3 regions of the Mesorhizobium silamurunense genome follow, and region 2 is predicted to be linked to each of the others. Evidence: riboswitches for the same ligand, from Rfam matches in the RefSeq annotation. Region 2 holds a riboswitch; each other region holds the start of a gene.
What was found. Region 2 has a riboswitch for thiamine pyrophosphate ahead of thiC (phosphomethylpyrimidine synthase ThiC). Riboswitches for the same ligand answer to the same signal wherever they lie in the genome.
Positions count from the first base shown of each region.

Region 1: another riboswitch for thiamine pyrophosphate. It lies ahead of thiC (phosphomethylpyrimidine synthase ThiC); the one in region 2 lies ahead of thiC (phosphomethylpyrimidine synthase ThiC).
Region 3: another riboswitch for thiamine pyrophosphate. It lies ahead of thiB (thiamine ABC transporter substrate binding subunit); the one in region 2 lies ahead of thiC (phosphomethylpyrimidine synthase ThiC).

Region 1 is NZ_LPVS01000098.1:41,829-48,632, reverse strand. It holds gene thiC (phosphomethylpyrimidine synthase ThiC) at 1-1,811, opposite strand, end outside; TPP riboswitch at 1,916-2,031, opposite strand; gene AU465_RS29195 (FkbM family methyltransferase) at 2,116-2,871, opposite strand; gene AU465_RS29190 (hypothetical protein) at 2,868-4,103, opposite strand; gene AU465_RS29185 (aspartate aminotransferase family protein) at 4,112-5,581, opposite strand; gene AU465_RS29180 (NAD-dependent epimerase/dehydratase family protein) at 5,605-6,612, opposite strand; gene AU465_RS29175 (EamA family transporter) at 6,609-6,804, opposite strand, start outside.
Region 2 is NZ_LPVS01000052.1:56-6,458, forward strand. It holds partial or broken gene AU465_RS14385 (hypothetical protein) at 1-418, shown strand, start outside; gene AU465_RS14390 (hypothetical protein) at 505-666, shown strand; TPP riboswitch at 849-965, shown strand; gene thiC (phosphomethylpyrimidine synthase ThiC) at 1,069-2,904, shown strand; gene thiO (glycine oxidase ThiO) at 2,901-3,902, shown strand; gene thiS (sulfur carrier protein ThiS) at 3,871-4,068, shown strand; gene AU465_RS14410 (thiazole synthase) at 4,070-4,843, shown strand; gene AU465_RS14415 (thiamine phosphate synthase) at 4,840-5,445, shown strand; gene AU465_RS14420 (hydroxymethylpyrimidine/phosphomethylpyrimidine kinase) at 5,436-6,221, shown strand; partial or broken gene glyA (serine hydroxymethyltransferase) at 6,310-6,403, shown strand, end outside.
Region 3 is NZ_LPVS01000041.1:54,465-61,268, forward strand. It holds gene AU465_RS11880 (caspase family protein) at 1-367, shown strand, start outside; gene AU465_RS11885 (M48 family metalloprotease) at 461-1,903, opposite strand; gene thiQ (thiamine ABC transporter ATP-binding protein) at 2,084-2,872, opposite strand; gene thiP (thiamine/thiamine pyrophosphate ABC transporter permease) at 2,869-4,458, opposite strand; gene thiB (thiamine ABC transporter substrate binding subunit) at 4,637-5,647, opposite strand; TPP riboswitch at 5,690-5,804, opposite strand; gene AU465_RS11905 (thiamine diphosphokinase) at 5,951-6,595, shown strand; gene AU465_RS11910 (ABC-F family ATP-binding cassette domain-containing protein) at 6,597-6,804, shown strand, end outside.

The DNA of each region.
Region 1 (6,804 bases), on a different contig from region 2:
ACCGTGCCGAATGCGGCATCGCTGACAGGCATATAGAGATCGCCGCCGGCGCGGTATTTCTCCGCCATCGCCGCCATCCCCTCCTTCTGCGCTTCGGCGCGGATGTCGTGGGATATGCGCATGGAGCAGAATTTCGGTCCGCACATAGAGCAGAAATGCGCCACCTTGTGCGCTTCCTTGGGCAAGGTTTCGTCGTGGAACGAGCGCGCCGTTTCGGGATCGAGCGACAGGTTGAACTGATCTTCCCAGCGGAACTCGAACCGCGCCCGGGAAAGCGCGTCGTCGCGGACCTTCGCTGCGGGATGCCCCTTGGCAAGGTCGGCGGCATGAGCGGCTATTCTGTAAGTTATCACGCCGGTCTTGACGTCGTTGCGGTCCGGCAGGCCGAGATGTTCCTTCGGCGTCACATAACAGAGCATGGCCGTGCCGAACCAGCCGATCATGGCGGCGCCGATGCCGGACGTGATGTGGTCGTAGCCCGGCGCTATGTCCGTCGTCAGCGGCCCGAGCGTGTAGAACGGCGCCTCGCCGCAGACAGCGAGCTGCTTGTCCATGTTCTGCTTGATCTTGTGCATCGGCACGTGTCCGGGACCTTCGATCATCACCTGGCAGTCCTTTGCCCAAGCGATCTTGGTCAGCTCGCCAAGCGTTTCCAACTCGGCGAATTGCGCTTTGTCGTTGGCATCCGCGATCGAGCCGGGCCGAAGGCCGTCGCCGAGCGAGAAGGAGACGTCATAGGCACGACAGATGTCGCAGATTTCCTCGAAATGCTCATAGAGGAAGCTTTCGCGGTGATGGTGCAGGCACCATTTGGCCATGATCGAGCCACCGCGCGAGACGATACCCGTGACCCGATCGACGGTCAGCGGGATGTAATGCAGCCGCACGCCGGCGTGGATGGTGAAATAGTCGACGCCCTGCTCGGCCTGTTCGATCAGCGTGTCGCGATAGACCTCCCAGCTCAGGTCTTCGGCGATGCCGCCCACCTTCTCCAGCGCCTGGTAGAGCGGCACCGTGCCGATCGGCACCGGCGAATTGCGCACGATCCATTCGCGGATGTTGTGGATGTTGCGGCCGGTAGACAGGTCCATCACCGTATCGGCGCCCCATCGGATCGCCCAGACCATTTTTTCGACCTCCTCGGCCATCGACGAGGTGACTGCGGAATTGCCGATATTGGCGTTGATTTTCACCAGGAAATTGCGGCCGATGATCATCGGCTCGCTCTCGGGATGGTTGATGTTGGCGGGGATGATGGCGCGGCCGCGCGCCACCTCGTCGCGCACGAATTCCGGTGTGACGAAATCCGGAATCGATGCACCGAACGCCTCGCCATCCTGTTGCAGCTTGCCCCACAGCGTCTCGCGGCCGAGGTTCTCGCGGATGGCCACGAATTCCATTTCGGGCGTGATGATCCCTGCACGCGCGTAGGCAAGCTGCGTCACCGCCTTGCCGGCTTTCGCCCGCAGAGGACGATTGCGGACAGGAAATTCCGGCGTCAGCCGTTCGCCAGTCGCAAATCCGTTGTCCTCCGGCCTGACGTGGCGGCCGTCATAAGCTTCGACATCGCCGCGCGCCGCGATCCAGTCCTGCCGAAGCCGGGCAAGTCCCATTTCGATGTTCGTTTCGATCGCGGGGTCGGTATATGGGCCTGACGGATCGTAGACCGTCACCGGCGGCTCACCGGCGGTCGGGTGCACGCTGATCTCGCGCATCGGCACCCTGATCTGCGGATGGAGGACGCCGGTCTTGTGGATTTTCCGTGAGGCGGGCAGCGGTCCCGTCGAAACGGCGGGGGTCAAGGCATTCATTTGAGGCTCCTTTGCTCATCTGCATTGGAGACCCAGTTCTGTGCCGGAAGGATGAAAAGCCGCCTTGGTCCACCTGTGCGAACAGGTCTTCGGGCATGGAGTCCCGCAAAGCGCTTGCACCGTCCCTACGCCAGTATGAACTGGATCAGGTTCAACGGGTCACTGCGCCGCGAAGCCAGCAGTATCTCAGCCCCTTGCCGGGACTCCCCTGGTGAATGGCTCAGTTGAACGAGCCGCCGCCGCTTTGTCAAGCGCATCCGGCCCGAACGGCAATTGGGTTCGATTGCCGCCACAGCGGTGGAAGCTAGGCGAAGGCCCAGATGTCCTCGGCCTGGAAGCCGACTTGATAGCCAGCGGTCTTGAGCTTGACGACGACCTGGCCGATCTCGGCCGCCGACAGCGCGCCGACCTCGATCTTGATCATGCCGGGACGGTAGCGCTGGAGGTCGAGCTGGTCGAACACCATCCAGTCGGCGCCCTCGCAATCGACCAGGAAAGCGTCGATATAGCTGACGCCGTTGCGGTCGAGCAGCGTCTGCAGGGTCTCCGACGGCACCTCGATGTCCTTCAGATGCGGCGCGAACTTGTTGAAATTGGCGTCCGCCTCGCCCCAGGCATTCTTGCCGGACATCAGATTGGTGTCGGTGACCGACGAGCAGCCGATGAACTCGATCGGCAGCGTGCCGGCCTCGAGCGCGGCGGCATCGAACGTATGGACGGTGATGGTACCCTTTGTCCTGGTCACCGCCACCGGCTCGATGACGAAGCGCCCGGTGTCCGGATAGTTGGCGCGCAGCCGCTTCTGGTTGTAGGGAATCGGCTCGACCAGCATCGCCCGAGCACCCCTGATGCGGTGCAGCCAGGGCGTCACGTCGTCGAACAGCGCGCCGTCGCAGGCGCCGACATTGACCATCTGGAATGGTCGTCCACCGCCGAAGCGCGCCTTGAGCGCCGCGTTGGCGAGGAACTTCGTGCCGCGCAGCGAGGGTCCACGATCGAGCAGGCCTGCTGGAAGGCCGAGCGACAACAGAACGCGCGCGATGGTGGAAACTGAGCTCATGACTTGTCTCCGGAAACGACGTGCTGCACCTCGCGGTGCCGATCCGGGCTCGCCGATGCCCACAGCGCCATCAGCCGCGCGGCGAGCAGCAGGAAGGGCGGCAGAAGATTGGGAAAATAGATGCGGGTGTCGTGGATCGGGAAGACCGTGAACTTCGCGAGCACGCCGAGCACCAATGCCGCAAGCAGGATGCCGGCGCGGCGGTCGAGCCGGAAGCCGGCGCGGTCGAGCCCGTACCAGCCGGCTAAAGCCAGCACCGAGACGCCGACCCAACTGTTGACGTCGATGGCGCGCACCACCGAGGCGGCAAAGGCCTTGAGATAGGCCGCCACCGAGAATGGCGGTTCGAAGCCGTCCATATTGTAGTGCTGCTCTATGCTGGAGAACCAAAGATGCGGCCACCAGCCGGGATGCTGCGCCCAATGCGAGATGGCGAAATAGGCGACGAAGGAGGCGGCAAAGCCGGCCAGCGCCCCCCACGCCTTCTGCCGGAACGCGACGAGCAGAACGGCGAAGATGGCGAGGAAGACGATGTTGTCCGGCCGCGCCATGAAGGCGAGGAAAAGCAGGGTCGCCGAGGCTGTCTCGCGTTTGCGGACATAGGCGAACAGCCCGCCGAGGAACAGCGCCGAGCAGAGGAGGTCCGGCGTCGAAACCCGCGCGGCATCGCCGAAATCGGCCATGATCAGGATGGCGCCGGCGACCAGCGCCAGCGCCAGCGCGCCTTCCGCCCGCAGCCAGAGCAATGTGATGGCGCCGAACAAGAGCACCGAGAACACCTGCACCAGCCGCATCGCCTCGACCGGCGAGACGATATGGCTGAGGCCAGACAGGATCTCGGCGTAGAGGAACTTGATCCGGTACATGCCGAGCAGCGAATGGAAGTCGGCGGCATTCTCCGCCATGTGGCTGCGGAAGCCGCCGCCATCGTCGGTCAGCATCTTGTAGTCGCCCGCCGACACACCTTCCTTGACGGTGCTGTAGGCATAGTCATGCAGCGCCCGCGGAGCGGGATAGGTGCCTTCCTCGGCGATCGCGAGGTAAGGCAGCATGTCCCAGTTGGCATCGGGCATGAACCAGGCCGTCACGGCGGTCAGCAGGATGTAAAGCGAGAAGGCCGCCGCGCCGATCGGCGCGGCCCATTTCGCATAAGCCCCCTCGCCCCAGGCAAGACCGGCGCCGGTCAGCCGGTCGAGCGCATTGGTCGGGACAATGGGCGGCCTAGTCAGCATCGTCTGTCTCAGCGGACCTGGCTTTTCACGAAATCCCTCACGATCGCCACGATGCCGCGCGACAGAAGGCTGTCGAAGGCATCGACGAAGCGGTCGACATGCTCGCGCTGGCAGATCAGCGGCGGCTCGAGCCGGATGACGTTGCGATTGTATTCGGTGAAGGCGACGAGCACGTCGTAGTCGCGCAACAGCAGCGCGCCGACGAAGCCCGACAGCGAGCCCTTCAGCTTGTCGTCGAGCACGCTCACCAGCGGACGCAGCACCATCGGCAAGGTTTGCGAGAAATCGTGGAACTCGAGCCCGATCATGAAGCCCTTGCCGCGCACGTCCTTGATGATCTTCGGATATTTCGCCTTCAGCGCCTGCAGCCGCTGCCGAAGGTAATCGCCGGTCGAAGCCGCATTGTCGATCAGGCCCTCGTCATAGAGGACGTTCAGCGCCTCGATCGCGGTGACACAGGCCTCGCCCATGCCGCCGAACGTCGCCATGGCATGGATCATCGCCGTCTTGGGCGTGCCATAGGCCTTCATGTAGACGTCGCGCTTGGCGATCATGGCGCCGACTGCCGCCTTGCCGCCGCCGAGCGATTTCGCCAGCGCCGTCACGTCCGGCACGACGCCGTAATGCTCGAAGGCATAAAAGCGGCCGGAACGGCCGTAGCCGCATTGCACTTCGTCGGCGACCCACAGCACGCCATACCGGTCGCAAAGCGCGCGCAGCTTCTGCCAGTATTCGGCCGGCGCCTGGATGATGCCACCGCCGCCCTGGATGGTTTCGAGCACGATGGCGCCGATCTCGGGATCGTTGCGGAAGGCGCGCTCGACCGCGTCGATGTCCGCGAAGGGAACGCGCACGGCATTGTCCGCCACCTTGAACTCGGCGCGATAGAGCTGACCGTCGGTGATCGCTAGCACGCCCTTGGTCTTGCCGTGGAAGGAGTTCTCGGCATAGACGACCTTCGGCCGCTTGGGGCCTGCGGCGCGTTCGGCGAGCTTCACCGCCGCTTCCATGGCTTCCGAACCAGACGAGCCGAGGAACACCATGTCGAGATCGCCGGGCGAGCACTTGGCGATGTTGTGCGCAAGGGCTGCCGCATATTGCGACATGAAGGCGATGGCGATCTCCTGGCGCTTCTCCTCCTGGAATTTCTTGCGCGCCTCGAGGATGCGCGGATGGTTGTGGCCGAAGGCCAGCGAACCGAAGCCGCCGAAGAAGTCCAGGATCTTGCGGCCGTTCTGGTCGATATAGAACATGCCCTCGGCGCGCTCGATTTTGACCTTGTGGAAGCCGAGCAGCTTCATGAAATGCAGCTGGCCCGGGTTGAGGTGCGTCTTGAACAGGTCGGTGACACGGGCGACATCCATCGCCTTGGCCTGTTCGACGCTGATCAGGTCGGGCTTGGCGATGGTGGCCGGCAACAGCGCCGGCGCATCGACCAGCGCGCGCACGCCCAGTTCCGGTTTGGCAATGACAGTCATCTCGAAATCCCCCCTTCGTCGCCTTATTCGGCAGGAACGTGTTTGGTGGCGACGGCGTGGCCGTCCTTCTTGGCGCGGTATTCGCTGTAGGCGGCGATCAGCATGTCCTCGTCGCGGTATTGCGGCACCCAGCCGAGCTGACGCTCGGCCTTGGACACGTCGAGCACGCATTCCTCATCGGCGATCAGATACTGCTCCGGATCCATGATCGGCATGTTGAAGAGGTCGAGCAGGTCGAGCGTGCGCTTGACCGCCCAGCCCGGCGACGGCAGCAGGATCGACTTAGAGCCGGCATGCTTGATCAGGTCCCCGAGCAGTTTTCTCACCGGCGGCGGATTGAGCGAACCGAGATTATAGGCTTCGTTCGGCACGCCGGCTTTCCAGGCCGCGCGGGCGGCTTCGGCGCAGTCGAACACCGAGATGAACTGGTATGGATTCCTGCCCGAGCCGATCATTGGCACCGGCAGGTTCCAGTCGATCAGCTTGAAGAGTTTTTCCAGGATGCCGAGGCGCCCGGGCCCGATGATCAGGCGCGGCCGGAACAGCGAGATCGACATGCCGCGCTTGCGCCATTCGGCGGCGAGCTCCTCGGTCCTGAGCTTCGACAGGCCATATTCGCCAAGCGGTGCCACCGGATGATTCTCGGTCATCGGCAGCACCACGGTATGGCCGTAGATCATATCGGTCGTGTAGTGGACCAGTTTCGAGGCGCCGGCCTTGTCCATGGCCTGGATGATGTGTTCGGTGCCGTGGAAATTCACCGGAAAGAAGAAGTCGTGCCGCTTGGCGCGCACCTGGATCGGCGACAGCATCTTGGCCGACAGGTTGTAGACCATGTCGTCGGCCCTGAGGCCCACTGCCGCGACCGAAGCCGGATCGGTCACGTCGCAAGTGATGAAGCGCACCGAACGATAGTGCGGCAGGTCGCTCTTGACGATGTCGGCGACGACGACGTTCTCGCCGTCCGCGGCAAGCTTGGGGGCAAGATGACGGCCGACGAAACCGTCGCCGCCGAAAATCACATGTCTCATCGAACGATCTCGTTTGCGCCGATCTTGTCGGAGGTGATGGAAGCAGTTTGGTCCTCATGCCCGCGGCCACCCAAATCGCGGCCACTTTGCGCTATCAGCACGGTGCCGACGCAGATGCAGGCGATGCCGGCGATGCGCCACCCATTGAGGTCCTCGCGGAAGACGAAATAGGCAAAGACGGCGACCGCAACA
Region 2 (6,403 bases):
TCGCTGGGGTACTCGGCAGACACCTGCAAAACCCTGATCGGTTTCGGCGCGTCAGCTACGGCCGCGTCGGCGAGGGGTACGTCCAGAACGAGGTTACACGGGATTCTTACACTCGGCTGCTGGCCGTCTGGCGACGTCAAAGGGCTACCGTCTCACCGACGAAGACCGCGTGCGAGCCACAATCATCGAGCGATTAATGTGCGATCTCGAGGCGGATGTGCCGGCAATCTGTGCCGCCCACGGATCCGATCCGATCCGTTTTCTCGATTCAGACTTGGCGATGCTGGCCGAGGACGGGATATTGGACATCGAAAAGGGTTTCATTGAGAGATCACCGCCCGTCGCTAACGGCATGCTCCATCAAGTCACAGCAGTGGCCTTGGGCAGCTTGGCGATGTTTTCGACGAGCGTTCCGTGACAGCGTGGTAGTAGCAATCCTTTCGAACGGGACCTTCCTTAAGAAACCGCCTTTCTGCAGCTCAATTCCGGCAGCAGGTTGACGACTTGATCGACATGCCCGAGTGGCTGGCCAATCTGCCCTCCCGTTTCCTTCACCAAATGGTGGCCACCTGTCGAACGGCCCGCGAAAAGGAATTCGCCGCGCTGACCAATGACGAGGCAGGGCGGATCGAGGCGATCTACGCGCAAAACTTTGGTGCCGATTGAAGGCGTGATCATCATAAGGATCGATCTTTAGTCCGACGGTTCGGCGATCCCCTTATCCCTGCCTGGTCTCCTGGGCGTGCGCCCGACACATGCACGAGCCTTCCTCCCGGGTCTGACGGGCCGCAGATCGTCGCCGCGGCCCGAAGCCGCTTGACAAGCTAGCGCAAGCCCGTTCAACCTAGGGCATTCACCAGGGGAGTCCCGGCAAGGGGCTGAGATACTGCTGGCTTTCGCGGCGCAGTGACCCGTTGAACCTGATCCAGTTCATACTGGCGTAGGGACGGTGCAAGCGCTTTGCGGGAGTTTACGCCCGAGGCCTGTCGCAAGCAGGGCGGCCAAAGCGTCTTTTCATCCTTCCGGCACAGAACTGGGTCTCCAATGCATGAGCAAAGGAGCCTCACGATGAATGCCCTCACCCCCGCCGTGTCGACGGGACCGCTGCCCGCCTCACGAAAAATCCACAAGCCCGGTGCCATCCACCCGCAGATCAGGGTGCCTATGCGCGAAATCTCCGTCCATCCAACGGCCGGCGAACCGCCCGTCACCGTCTACGATCCGTCCGGCCCCTATACAGACCCGACTGTCGAAACCAGCATCGAAAAGGGCCTCGCACGGCTTCGCCACGAATGGATTACGGCGCGAGGTGACGTCGAGGCCTATGACGGCCGCCATGTGCAGCCGGAAGACAATGGCTTTGCGACGGGCGAGCGCCTGACGCCGGAATTTCCTGCTCGCAACCGGCCACTCAGGGCCAAGGCAGGCAAGGCGGTGACCCAGCTTGCCTATGCGCGCGCCGGCATCATCACGCCCGAGATGGAGTTCGTCGCCATCCGCGAGAACCTCGGCCGCGAGATCGCCCGCGGCAAGCTGCCCCGCGACAGCGAAGCCTTCGGCGCGGTGATCCCCGACTTCGTCACCCCGGAATTCGTGCGCGATGAGGTGGCGCGTGGACGGGCCATAATTCCGGCAAACATCAACCATCCCGAGAGCGAGCCGATGATCATCGGTCGCAATTTCCTGGTGAAGATCAACGCCAATATCGGCAACTCGGCGGTCACCTCGTCGATGGCCGAAGAGGTCGAAAAGATGGTCTGGGCGATCCGCTGGGGCGCCGACACGGTGATGGACCTGTCTACGGGCCGCAACATCCACAACATTCGCGAATGGATCGTGCGCAATGCGCCGGTGCCGATCGGCACGGTGCCGCTTTACCAGGCGCTGGAAAAGGTCGGCGGCATCGCCGAGGACCTGACCTGGGAGGTGTATCGCGACACGCTGATCGAGCAGGCCGAACAGGGCGTCGACTATTTCACCATCCATGCCGGTGTTCGACTGCACTATATCCCGCTGACCGTCGACCGGGTCACGGGCATCGTCTCTCGCGGCGGCTCGATCATGGCCAAATGGTGCCTGCACCATCACCGGGAGAGCTTCCTCTATGAGCATTTCGACGAAATCTGCGACATCTGCCGCGCCTATGACGTGTCCTTTTCGCTCGGCGACGGCCTTCGTCCCGGCTCAATCGCCGACGCCAATGACAGAGCACAATTCGCCGAGTTGGAGACGCTCGGCGAGCTGACGCAGATCGCCTGGGCGAAGGATTGCCAGGTGATGATCGAAGGCCCCGGCCACGTGCCGATGCACAAGGTCAAGCAGAACATGGACAAGCAGCTCGCCGTCTGCGGCGAGGCGCCGTTCTATACGCTGGGGCCGCTGACGACCGACATCGCACCAGGTTACGACCACATCACCTCCGGCATCGGTGCGGCGATGATCGGCTGGTTCGGCACGGCCATGCTCTGCTACGTCACGCCGAAGGAACATCTCGGGCTTCCCGATCGCAATGACGTCAAGACCGGCGTGATCACCTACAAGATCGCCGCGCATGCCGCCGACCTGGCGAAGGGGCACCCGGCGGCGAAAGTCAGGGATGATGCCCTTTCCCGCGCGCGCTTCGAGTTCCGCTGGGAGGACCAGTTCAACCTGTCGCTCGATCCCGAAACAGCGCGTTCCTTCCACGACGAGACCTTGCCGAAGGAAGCGCACAAGCTGGCGCATTTCTGCTCGATGTGCGGGCCGAAATTCTGCTCCATGCGCATTTCTCACGACATCCGCGCCGAGGCCCAAAAGGAGGGCATGGCGGCGATGGCGGCGAAATACCGCGAGGGCGGCGATCTCTACATGCCAGTTGGCGAGACCGACGCACCGCTCATGCCAGAGGCGCCGGAACCGTCATGAGAGTGCTGGTCAAAGGGGCCGGCGTCGCCGGCCTCACCGCCGCCTTCGAGCTCGCCGCCCGCGGCGCGACGGTCACAGTCGCCGAGACCCGGCATGGCATCGGTGGCAACGCATCGTGGTTCGCCGGCGGCATGCTGGCGCCATGGTGCGAGCGTGAAAGCGCTGAGCAGCCAGTGCTGGATCTCGGACGCGACGCCGCCGGCTGGTGGGATGCGGTGCTGCCGGGTCAGGTGACACGGGCCGGAACGCTGGTTGTTGCTGCACCGCGCGATGCGGGCGAGCTTGACCGGTTCGCAAGTCGCACGTCGGGCCATCGGCGTGTCAATGAGGACGAAATTGCGCTCCTGGAAACCGACCTCGCCGGCCGCTTCCGGCGCGGATTGCTCTTCCCCGATGAGGCTCATCTCGACCCGCGTCAGGCGATGGTGGCACTTCATGACAGGCTCGCAGCCATGGGTGTCGAGTTCCGCTTCGGCACCCACGCCCGGCATGTTTCCGGCTTCGATCGCCGGATCGATTGCACGGGGATGGCGGCAGAAGACGACGGGCTGCGCGGCGTTCGCGGCGAGATGCTGATCCTGCGCACGCCGGACATTTCGCTGTCGCGCCCGGTCCGGCTGCTACATCCGCGCTTTCCGCTCTATGTGGTACCGCGCACCGACCACCGTTTCATGGTTGGCGCGACGATGATCGAAAGCCAGTCCACAGGACCGGTCACGGCGCGTTCGATGATGGAGCTTTTGGGCGCGGCCTATGCTCTCCATCCGGCCTTCGGTGAGGCTGGCATCATTGAGACCGGCGCCGGCGTCCGTCCGGCCTTTCCCGACAACCTGCCGCGTGTCGAGGCATGTGGAAGCACCGTCGCGATCAACGGGCTCTATCGCCATGGTTTTCTCCTCGCCCCCGCCATGGCGCGCCAGGCGGCCGACCTGGTTTTCAATCAAGACGGAACCAAGGAACTTACTCATGAAGCTGATGGTCAACGGCGAAGCGCATGAGGTTGCCGCCACCACGCTGGCGGAGCTGCTTGCCGCGCTCGACTATGAGGGCGATTGGCTGGCAACGGCCGTCAATAGCGACCTCGTGCACAAAGCCGGGCGGGCGGAGTTCCAGTTGAGCGACGGCGACCGGATCGAAATCCTCTCGCCCATGCAGGGAGGCTAGCATGTTCGAACTTTTCGGGACGACGCTTGCCTCCCGGCTGCTTCTCGGCACGGCTCAATATCCTTCGCCTGCCATCCTTGCAGATGCGGTCAAGGCCTCGGGCACGTCGGTGGTGACCGTCTCGTTGCGCCGTGAAATGGCGGGCGGCAGGGCTGGCGAAAAATTCTGGTCGTTGATCCGATCGCTCGGCGTCAGAATCCTGCCCAACACCGCCGGCTGCCACTCCGTCCAGGAAGCGGTCACGACCGCGAAAATGGCGCGCGAAGTCTTCGGTACCAACTGGATCAAGCTCGAAGTGATCGGCAACCACGACACGCTACAACCAGATGTGTTCGGTCTGGTCGAAGCCGCCCGCATCCTGTGCGAGGACGGTTTTGCGGTACTTCCCTACACCACCGACGACCTTGTTGTCGCCGAGCGGCTGCTGGAGGCAGGCTGCAACGTCTTGATGCCGTGGTGCGCACCGATCGGTTCCGCGCTTGGGCCGGTCAACATCATGGCGCTGCGCTCGATGCGCGGACATTTCCCTGGCGTCCCGCTGATTGTAGATGCGGGGCTCGGACGACCGTCGCACGCGGCAACCGTCATGGAACTCGGCTTTGACGCCGTGCTCCTGAACACGGCGGTCGCCAGGGCGGCCGATCCGGTCGGCATGGCGCGTGCGTTCGGCAAGGCGGTCGAGGCCGGCCGTGAAGCTTTCAGTTCGGGAATGCTCGAACCGCGCGACGTCGCCGTGCCGTCGACACCGACGATCGGCAGGGCAGTTTTTTCATGAAGCTCGATCCCTTCTACCTGATCGTCGACAGCGCTGCCTGGATCGAGCGGCTGGTGCCACTCGGCGTCAAGCTGGTTCAGCTCCGCATCAAGACCATGGATCAGGCCGGGTTGCGCACCGAAATCCGCAAGGCGAAGGCCTTGTGTGCTCGACACCGGTGCCAGCTCATCGTCAACGATCATTGGCGGCTAGCGATCGAGGAAGGCTGCGACTTCGTGCATCTCGGCCAGGAGGATTTGCAGACCGCCGATCGTTCGCGGATTCGGGCAGCCGGCACCAGGCTCGGACTGAGCACCCATGATCATCTCGAACTGGAGACGGCCATGGCCGCCGAGCCCGACTACATCGCGCTCGGCCCCATCTACCCGACCATCCTGAAGAAGATGAAATGGACGCCGCAAGGGCTCGAACGGATCGCCGAATGGCGGGCATGCGTTGCTCCGATTCCATTGGTCGCCATTGGCGGCCTCAACCCGGAACGGCTCGATGGCGTCTTTGCGGCTGGCGCGGACAGCGCAGCAGTGGTGACCGACATCACCCTGAACGACGACCCCGAAGCGCGCACGCGGGAATGGATCGAAAAGACGGATCAATGGCGCTGAAGCGAGACCCGTATGTGCTTGTCGTCGGTGGCTCGGACTCCAGCGGGGGTGCCGGAATTGCGCGCGATATCGAGACGATCTCTTCGATTGGCGTGCGAACCTGCCTCGCCGTCACCGCGCTGACGGTGCAGACCCACGAAGCCGTCATGGAAATCCGTCGTTCGTCACCAAGCCTGGTGGCCGATCAGATGCGCGCCGCGCTGCAGGCCAACAAGGTGGCGGCCATCAAGATCGGCATGCTCGCAACGGCCGAGATCATCGTTACCGTTGCCGCAGTGCTGCGCGAAAATCCGCAGGTGCCGGCAATCCTCGACCCCGTGCTCGCCTCGACCTCAGGCCTGGCGCTGCTGGAAGCAGGTGCCATCGCCGTCATGAAGCGCAATCTGATGCCGCTTTGCCGTCTCGTCACACCCAATCTCATCGAACTTGCGCTTCTTATCGGGGCGGAACACGCGGTCGACGAGGACGGCGCAGTCAGGCAGGGCCAGGAACTGCTGGCCGCGGATGCGCAGGCCATTCTGATCAAAGGCGGTCATGGATCGGGACCCCGATCGACCGATATTCTGTTGCGCTGCGATCACGAACCAGTCCGCTTCGACACACCGCGCCTTGCTACGTCGATGCGCGGTACGGGATGCATGCTGGCCAGCGCGATTGCGGCGCATCTGGCAAAGGCAAGCCCGCTTGAAGACAGCGTGCGCAAAGGCAAAGGGTTTGTTTTCGAGAAGCTGCAAAATACACGACCCGCGGTGAAAGGGCCCGCGTGCTTGTCGTGAAATAGATCAATCCAATGGGAGCGAAACTGTCATGGACAACTCCGCCGACGGTGCCATCGCGCAGCCCGACACCTAAGGACGGTCTCCCTTGGCCTCAGTCGATTGCCGCGTTCACGAACTGCTTCTACGGCAGGAGCGGCACGAGCGGACCACGCTCAAACTGATCGCTTCCGACAACTTCG
Region 3 (6,804 bases), on a different contig from region 2:
CGCGCGCAGCGCCTTAGTGGTCGCGGTGTGCAAGCCCAAGGTCGTGCGGAAAATAATCACGAAGATAAAGGTGGTCCAAATACCCACGCCAACGACGCCACCGATCACCTCGACACCGGTCAAACCAATACAGAAAGATACCGGACCGGCGCTCTGGCGCGGCAGTGGCGGCGATCATCCCGAACCCCGCGGCGGCAATAGCGGCGGCTCTGACAGCGGCAGCTCTGACAGCAGCAGCGGCAGCTCCGACACCGGCAGCACCGGCACCTCTGATACTGGCAGCACCGGCACCTCTGATACCGGCAGCACCGGCACCTCTGATATCGGCAGCACCAGCGGTTTCGACAGCGTCAGCACAGGGTTCTGACGGATAGCAGCAGCGATGGCCTGCGCGGGGCCGACCGAATAGACAGCGTCGAGCCGTTTCCCGGCGCAAGCTGCCCGAACGCGGCCGCCGGCCCTATTTGTCGGTGACGATCTTGACCTTGTCGCCGGCCGACACGGTCGCGCCGGGCGACATTGCATTCAGCACGCGGAAGAGGTCGAGCTTGCGGTCGACGCCGACCATCTGGGCGGCAAGCGTGCCCATGTTCTGGCCGGGCTGCACGGTGACCACCCGGATATGCAGCGGCTTCAGCGCCGCCTTCTCGGTTGCGCTCAACGTGCGGAACGAACCGCTGACAGAGCGCGCGACCGGCTCCAGCGCGGTGCTGGCCGAAGGTGCGGCGGTCAGCAGCCGGTAGACCTGCCCGCCGGCGCGGATCACCGCGATATCGAACTGCCACCCTTGCGCGGTTGCATGCGCCATCGCCGCCTCGTTGCCGTTGACCATTTCCTGGCGGACAGTCGAGTCGTCCAGTCCGGCGACCCAGCCGCTGCGGATGTAGTCGGTCAGCGAGACCGACTTGTTGATCGCCACGCCGTCGAAGCGGATGGCGATGTCGCCCGGACCGGTCGCGGTCACGGCGGCCGCCGAATTGTCGATGACGAAGCCGTCCGGCACGGAGAACGACACGCCAAGGCCCGGATGCAGGAAGGTCTGCCCGCGCACATAGCCTTCTTCCGGCGTGTCGCCGTAGAGCAGGCCGTCTATGCCAGCGAGGAAGGCGTCGCGGTCGCGCGTGCCGACACCGGGCGGGCCGAAATTGCGGGCGAGGCGCTGCGCCAGCTCGATGCGCTGCGGCGTGTTGGGATGCGTGGCCAGGAAGTCGAGGCTGGCATCGGTGGCGCCGCTGACCGAGCGGAAATCGGTATAAGCCGACATCGACTGCAGGAAGCGGCCGGCCGCGTAGGGATCGTAGCCAGCCTCGCCGATCGACTTGATGCCGATGGCGTCGGCCTGAAGTTCCTGGTTGCGCGAGAATTGCGCCAGCTTCAGCTTGCCGCGGATGAGTGCGGCCTTGGCTGTCGGGCTGTCGCCGAGCACATCGGAGACGACCTTGGTCGCCAATCCCTCCTCGGCCTCGAGCTGCTGCCGCTGCAGGCCGTGATTGGCGGTGACGTGGCCCATCTCATGCGCGATGACGGCCGCGAGCTCCGAGGAATCGTTGGCCAGCGCCAAGAGCCCGCGCGTGACATAGAGATAGCCGCCCGGCAGCGCGAAGGCGTTGACGTTGGGCGAATTGAGAATGGTGATGCGATAGGTCTGCGTCGGGTTGGCCGACACCACCGTCAAATTGCCGACGACCTTGGCCACCATGCGCTCGAGCTTCGGATCGGAATATTCGCCGCCATAGGTGGCGAGAATTCGCGGATGCTGCGCTTTCGCCATCTCGGCAAGCTTGGCGTTGGCGACGACATTGTCGACCGTGATCGGCTTATCCGAGGGCTGGAAACCGGACTCCTGCACGTCCGGCGGTGTGAACATCTGGCAGCTCGCCAGCGCCACGGCAAAGCCGGCCATCGCGAAAAATCGCGCCAGCGGCCTCGTCCACGCACTCTCGATGCCGGTCGTCAGATCGGCTTCCTTTCGAAATCTTTCGGCAAATCACGGCCACTCCGGACCAGCATGGCCGGACCTAGCCACACTCCCCCGGACAAGGCAAGCAAACGCCGGATTACCCGCAGCCGGTTTGGCCGTAAATTATGTCCGCTTCCGGGCAATATGTTGTGATCCGGCAACGCTGCCGCCTCGATCGCCGATATAGCGCCGGAAGGCGTCCGGTCCAGAGCCGTCGAAGAAATCGGCGGCCGACCCCGTTGCCGCGACCCTGCCCTCGTCGACAAACACTATCTCCTGGCCGATGCGGCGCGCGTCCTCCGGCTGGTGCGTGACGAAAAGCACCGTCATCTGCCGCTCGGCATGGATGCCGGCCACAAGGTCGAGCATGTCGTCGCGCAGTGCAGGGCCGAGCGAGGCGAAAGGCTCGTCGAGCAGCAGCACCGGACGGTCGCGCAGGAGCACCCTTGCCAGCGCGACGCGCTGCCGCTCGCCGCCCGAAAGCTCGCGCGGCAGCCGCTTCTCCTTGCCGGCAAGGCCGACGCGCGCCAGCGCCTCCGACACCGCATGGCGGTCGGCGGCAGAGAGCTTGAGCGATGGCGAGCGGCCGAGCCCGACATTGCCTTCGACCGAAAGATGGGCAAACAGATTGTTTTCCTGGAACACCATCGACACCGGCCGCGCGGAAGGCGCAGTGTCGCCGACATCGATTCCGCCGATCAGCACCTTGCCGGCGCCGGGCGATTCGAAGCCGGCGACCAGATTGAGCAGCGTCGACTTGCCTGAACCGCTCGGCCCCATGACAGCGGTGATCCTGCCGGCGGCGAATTCGGCATCGAAGCCGAACGATGCCTCGCTATAGCTGAACGAAACGTCGTCCAGCGTCACGGCCAGCGCCTTCTCCGCCGCTATGCCATTGTTTGCCGTTGTCATGCCTTTGCTTCCCGCCCCAGCCAGTCGGCGGCGATAACCAGCATCAGGCAAACGAGGCCGAGCAGCAAGGCAAGCCCCGCGGCGTCGGCGGTCCGGTAGCTGCCCATGCGCGCGAGCAAGAGATAGGGCAAGGTCTGCACCGAATCGCTGCCGAACAGCGCGATCACGCCGAGGTCGCCGAGCGACAGCGCCATGGCGAAGGCAAAGCCGGTGGCTAAAGGCCGCCGAAGCGAAGGCCAGTCGACCAGGCGTAGCCGGTTCCAGCCGGAAATGCCGAGCGCCAGGCAGAGCCGCTCATGGCGCTCGCTCGCCGCGTCGTAGGCCGGGCGAACGGCGCGGATGGCGAACGGCATCGCCATAACCGCGTTGACGGCAACGACCATGACGGGTGCGATGGCGAACACATCCGTGATGTTGCGCAAAGCCAGGAACCAGCCGGCGCCGACCACGATCGGCGGCACGACGAGCACGAAACCGGCGCCGGTGTCGGCGGCATGCTCGAGCAGCGACGTAGCGCTGCCCGCACGCCGCAAGGCCAACGCGCGCCGGGCGGCGATCAGCGAGAGTGACAGCGTCACCGAAAGCAGCGCCGAGAAGAAAGAGAGCCCGGCGCTGGTGAGCGTCGCTCGGCGCACGGCGTCCTCGCCGGCCAGCCGGCCGAGATCCGCCCCCAGCCCGGCGAGCACGGTCGCCGCCATCGGCCCGGCGACGAACAGCAAGGCAAACGCAATCAGGCCGGCATTCAGCAGCGTTTCGGCCTTGCCGGTCGCAAGATAGCGGCGTGGCGCCACCGGCAGATTGGCATCGCCGACCGTGTTGGCGCCGAGCCGCGTCAGCATGGCGACCACGACGAAGGTCAGGACGATCTGAAGGAACGTCAGTGTCACGGCCCGCGCAGGATCGAAATCGAAGCGCAGCGCCTGGTAGATCGCGACCTCCAGCGTCGTCGCCGCCGGTCCGCCGCCCAGCGTCAGCACGATGGTGAAGGAGGTGATGCAGAGCATGAAGACCAGCCCGGCGACGCCCGGCAATGCCGCGCGCAGCGCCGGCCATTCGATCAGCCGCAACGCCGGCCAAGCCCCCATGCCGAGCTGGCTCGCTAGCCGCCACTGGTCGGCGGGCACGGTGCCGAGCGCCTCCAGGAACAGGCGCGTGGCCAAAGGCAGGTTGAAGAAGACATGCGCGACGAGGATACCGGACAGGCCGTAGATGCCGGGCCATTCCTGACCGCCAAGGCCGCCGAGGACGCCGGCAAAATAGCCGGCATGGCCGTAGAGCGCCAACACGCCGAGCGCCGCAACGATTGCCGGCAGCGCCAGCGGCACGGTGAAGAGCTGCAGCATCAGGCGACGCCCGGGAAACTTCGGGTGCCGGGACAGAGCGCGCGCCACCAGCAGCGCCGGCGCGACCGACAGCAATGTGGATAGCAGCGCCTGCCACAGCGTGAAGCGGGCGACGCGCAAGAGATAGCTGTCGAAGGCGCCGGCAGCGCCCGACGGGTCGCGGGCGCCTTCGAGGATGAGTCCGGCGAAGGCGCCGCCGATGAGCACGGCGACTGCCGCAAGGGCGACGATGCCGGCGGTTATGCGGGAATCAGGCGCCGGCCTGCCACCCTCCCCCTTGTGGGGAGGGTCGGTGAGCGGATGCCGCGAAGCGGCATCAGCGAACCGGGGCGGGGGTGAGGAAGTCCGCAACGTCGCTACCCCCACCCCGCTCCGCTTCGCGGATCGACCCTCCCCACAAGGGGGAAGGTGAAAGGCGCAGTCACTTGCTCATCGCCGCCAGCCATTCATCCACCCAAGCCTTGCGGTTGGCCGCGACCTCCTCCGGGCTGAACAGCAGGGTCTTGGTTGGCTTCACCAGTTTGTCGAAGGCAGGATTGAGCGGCTTGTCGGTCTTGCCGGCCGGGAACATCCAGTTGGTCTCGGGGATGACGTCCTGGAATTTCGGCCCTGTCATGAAGGCAATGAACTTTTCCGCCAGCGGGTTCTTCGCGCCGGTCGTGGTGATGCCGGCGACCTCGATCTGCAGGTACTCGCCCTCCTCGAAGGACGCCGCCTGGTAGCGCTCGGTGTTCTCGGCCACCATGTGGTAGGCCGGCGAGGTGGTGTAGGACAGCACCATCGGCGCCTCGCCCTTGGTGAACAGGCCGTAGGCCTCGCTCCAGCCCGGCGTCACGGTGAGCACTTTTGCCTTGAGCTTCGCCCATGCTTCCGGCGCCTTGTCGCCATAGACCGACTTCACCCACAACAGCAGCCCCAGGCCCGGCGTCGAGGTGCGCGGATCCTGGATGACGATCTTGTCGGCGCCGGCGCCCTCGACCAGTTCCTTCAGGCTTTTCGGCGGGCTCTTCAGCTTTTCGGTATCGTAGACGACGGCGAAATAGCCGTAGTCGAAGGGCACGAAGGTATCATCGCTCCAGCCACCCGGCACATTGATGCCGGACACTTCGCCATGCGGCGCGAACAGCCCGCTCGCCTTGGCGTCGGCCGTCAGGTTGGTGTCGAGGCCGAGCACGACATCGGCCTTGGTGCCGGCGCCCTCCAGCTTGACGCGATTGAGCAGCGCCACGCCGTCGGCGACAGATACGAATTCGAGATCACAGCCGCATTCGGCTTCGAATTCCTTCTTCACCCCAGGTCCCGGACCCCAGTCGGCGGTGAAGCTTTCATAGGTATAGACGGTGAGCTTGTCCTTCGCCTCGGCGGGCCCGATGCCTGCCAGAAGTGAAACAACGCCCGTTGCGAGAATAAGCTGGGACAACAGTGAGCGCATCGGCGCCTCCTTCGTTCGCGTTAAAGGAATTGAGGCGTCGGATGGTCCGAAACGTCTAATCCCTCCGCCGGTACAAACCGGATCAGGTTCAGCGGGTTGGCTTTGTCGCCTCTCAGCCGGTTCGCAAAGTCAGCGTCCGGCACCCCGTTAGAGCGTTTCGAGACATAGGCCCGGCCGATGCGGGGCGCAAGCGGAAGTTTGCCTGGCATCCAATGCATCACGGCTTACTCTGGAACGCAGCGCCGTTCCGTTTGGATGCGCCTGGCTTCCGTTTCGCGGGCGGGGCTGGTAAGGGCGACGCCCATGGGCACATTCACCATCCTGCTTGGCGGCGACCTCGTGCGCACGCCTCGGCTCGATCGCCAGATCGAAGGCTCCCGCGTCATCGCGGCCGACGGCGGCATCGGCCATGCCCGCATGCTTGGCTTGGTGCCGGAGCTGTGGGTCGGCGATTTCGACTCCGTGCCGGCGAACCTGCCGGAGGATCTTGCCGCCGTGCCGCGCAAGATCTTTCCGGCTGAAAAGGACATGACGGACGGCGAGCTCGCCATCGCCGAGGCGCTTGCGCGCGGCGCCACGCGCCTGGTGCTGGCCGGCGCCTTCGGCGGCAAGCGCGCCGACCATGCCTTCCTGCATCTGGCTCTAAGCGTGCGGCTGGCCGAGGCAGGCACGACGGTGCTGCTGACCAGCGGCGCGCAGGAAGGCGTGCCCATCCTGCCGGGCAAGGCCGGCTTCGACTATGCCGACGGCACGCTGTTTTCGGTGCTCGGCTTTTCCGAACTCGCCGGCCTGACGGTCTCCGGCGCCAAGTGGCCGCTTGACCGTGTCGAGGTGGCGTTCGGCTCCTCGCTCACTATATCAAACGAGGTCAAGGGCCGGCTCGAGATCGCGCTCGAGCGTGGCCGGGCGCTGCTGCTCGCCCACCCCTATCCTCTTCCCGAAAGCTGACATGGCTCCGCCTCTTCTCAATCTCGACGGCATAAAATTGACCTTTGGCGGCACGCCGCTGCTCGACGGTGCTGCGCTCAGTGCCTCCGCCGGCGAGAAGATCGCGCTGGTCGGCCGCAACGGTTCCGGCAAGTCGACGCTGCTCAAGATCGCCGCCGGGATGATCGAGCCGCAGGATGGCGAGGTCTTCCGCCAGCCTTCGGCGACGG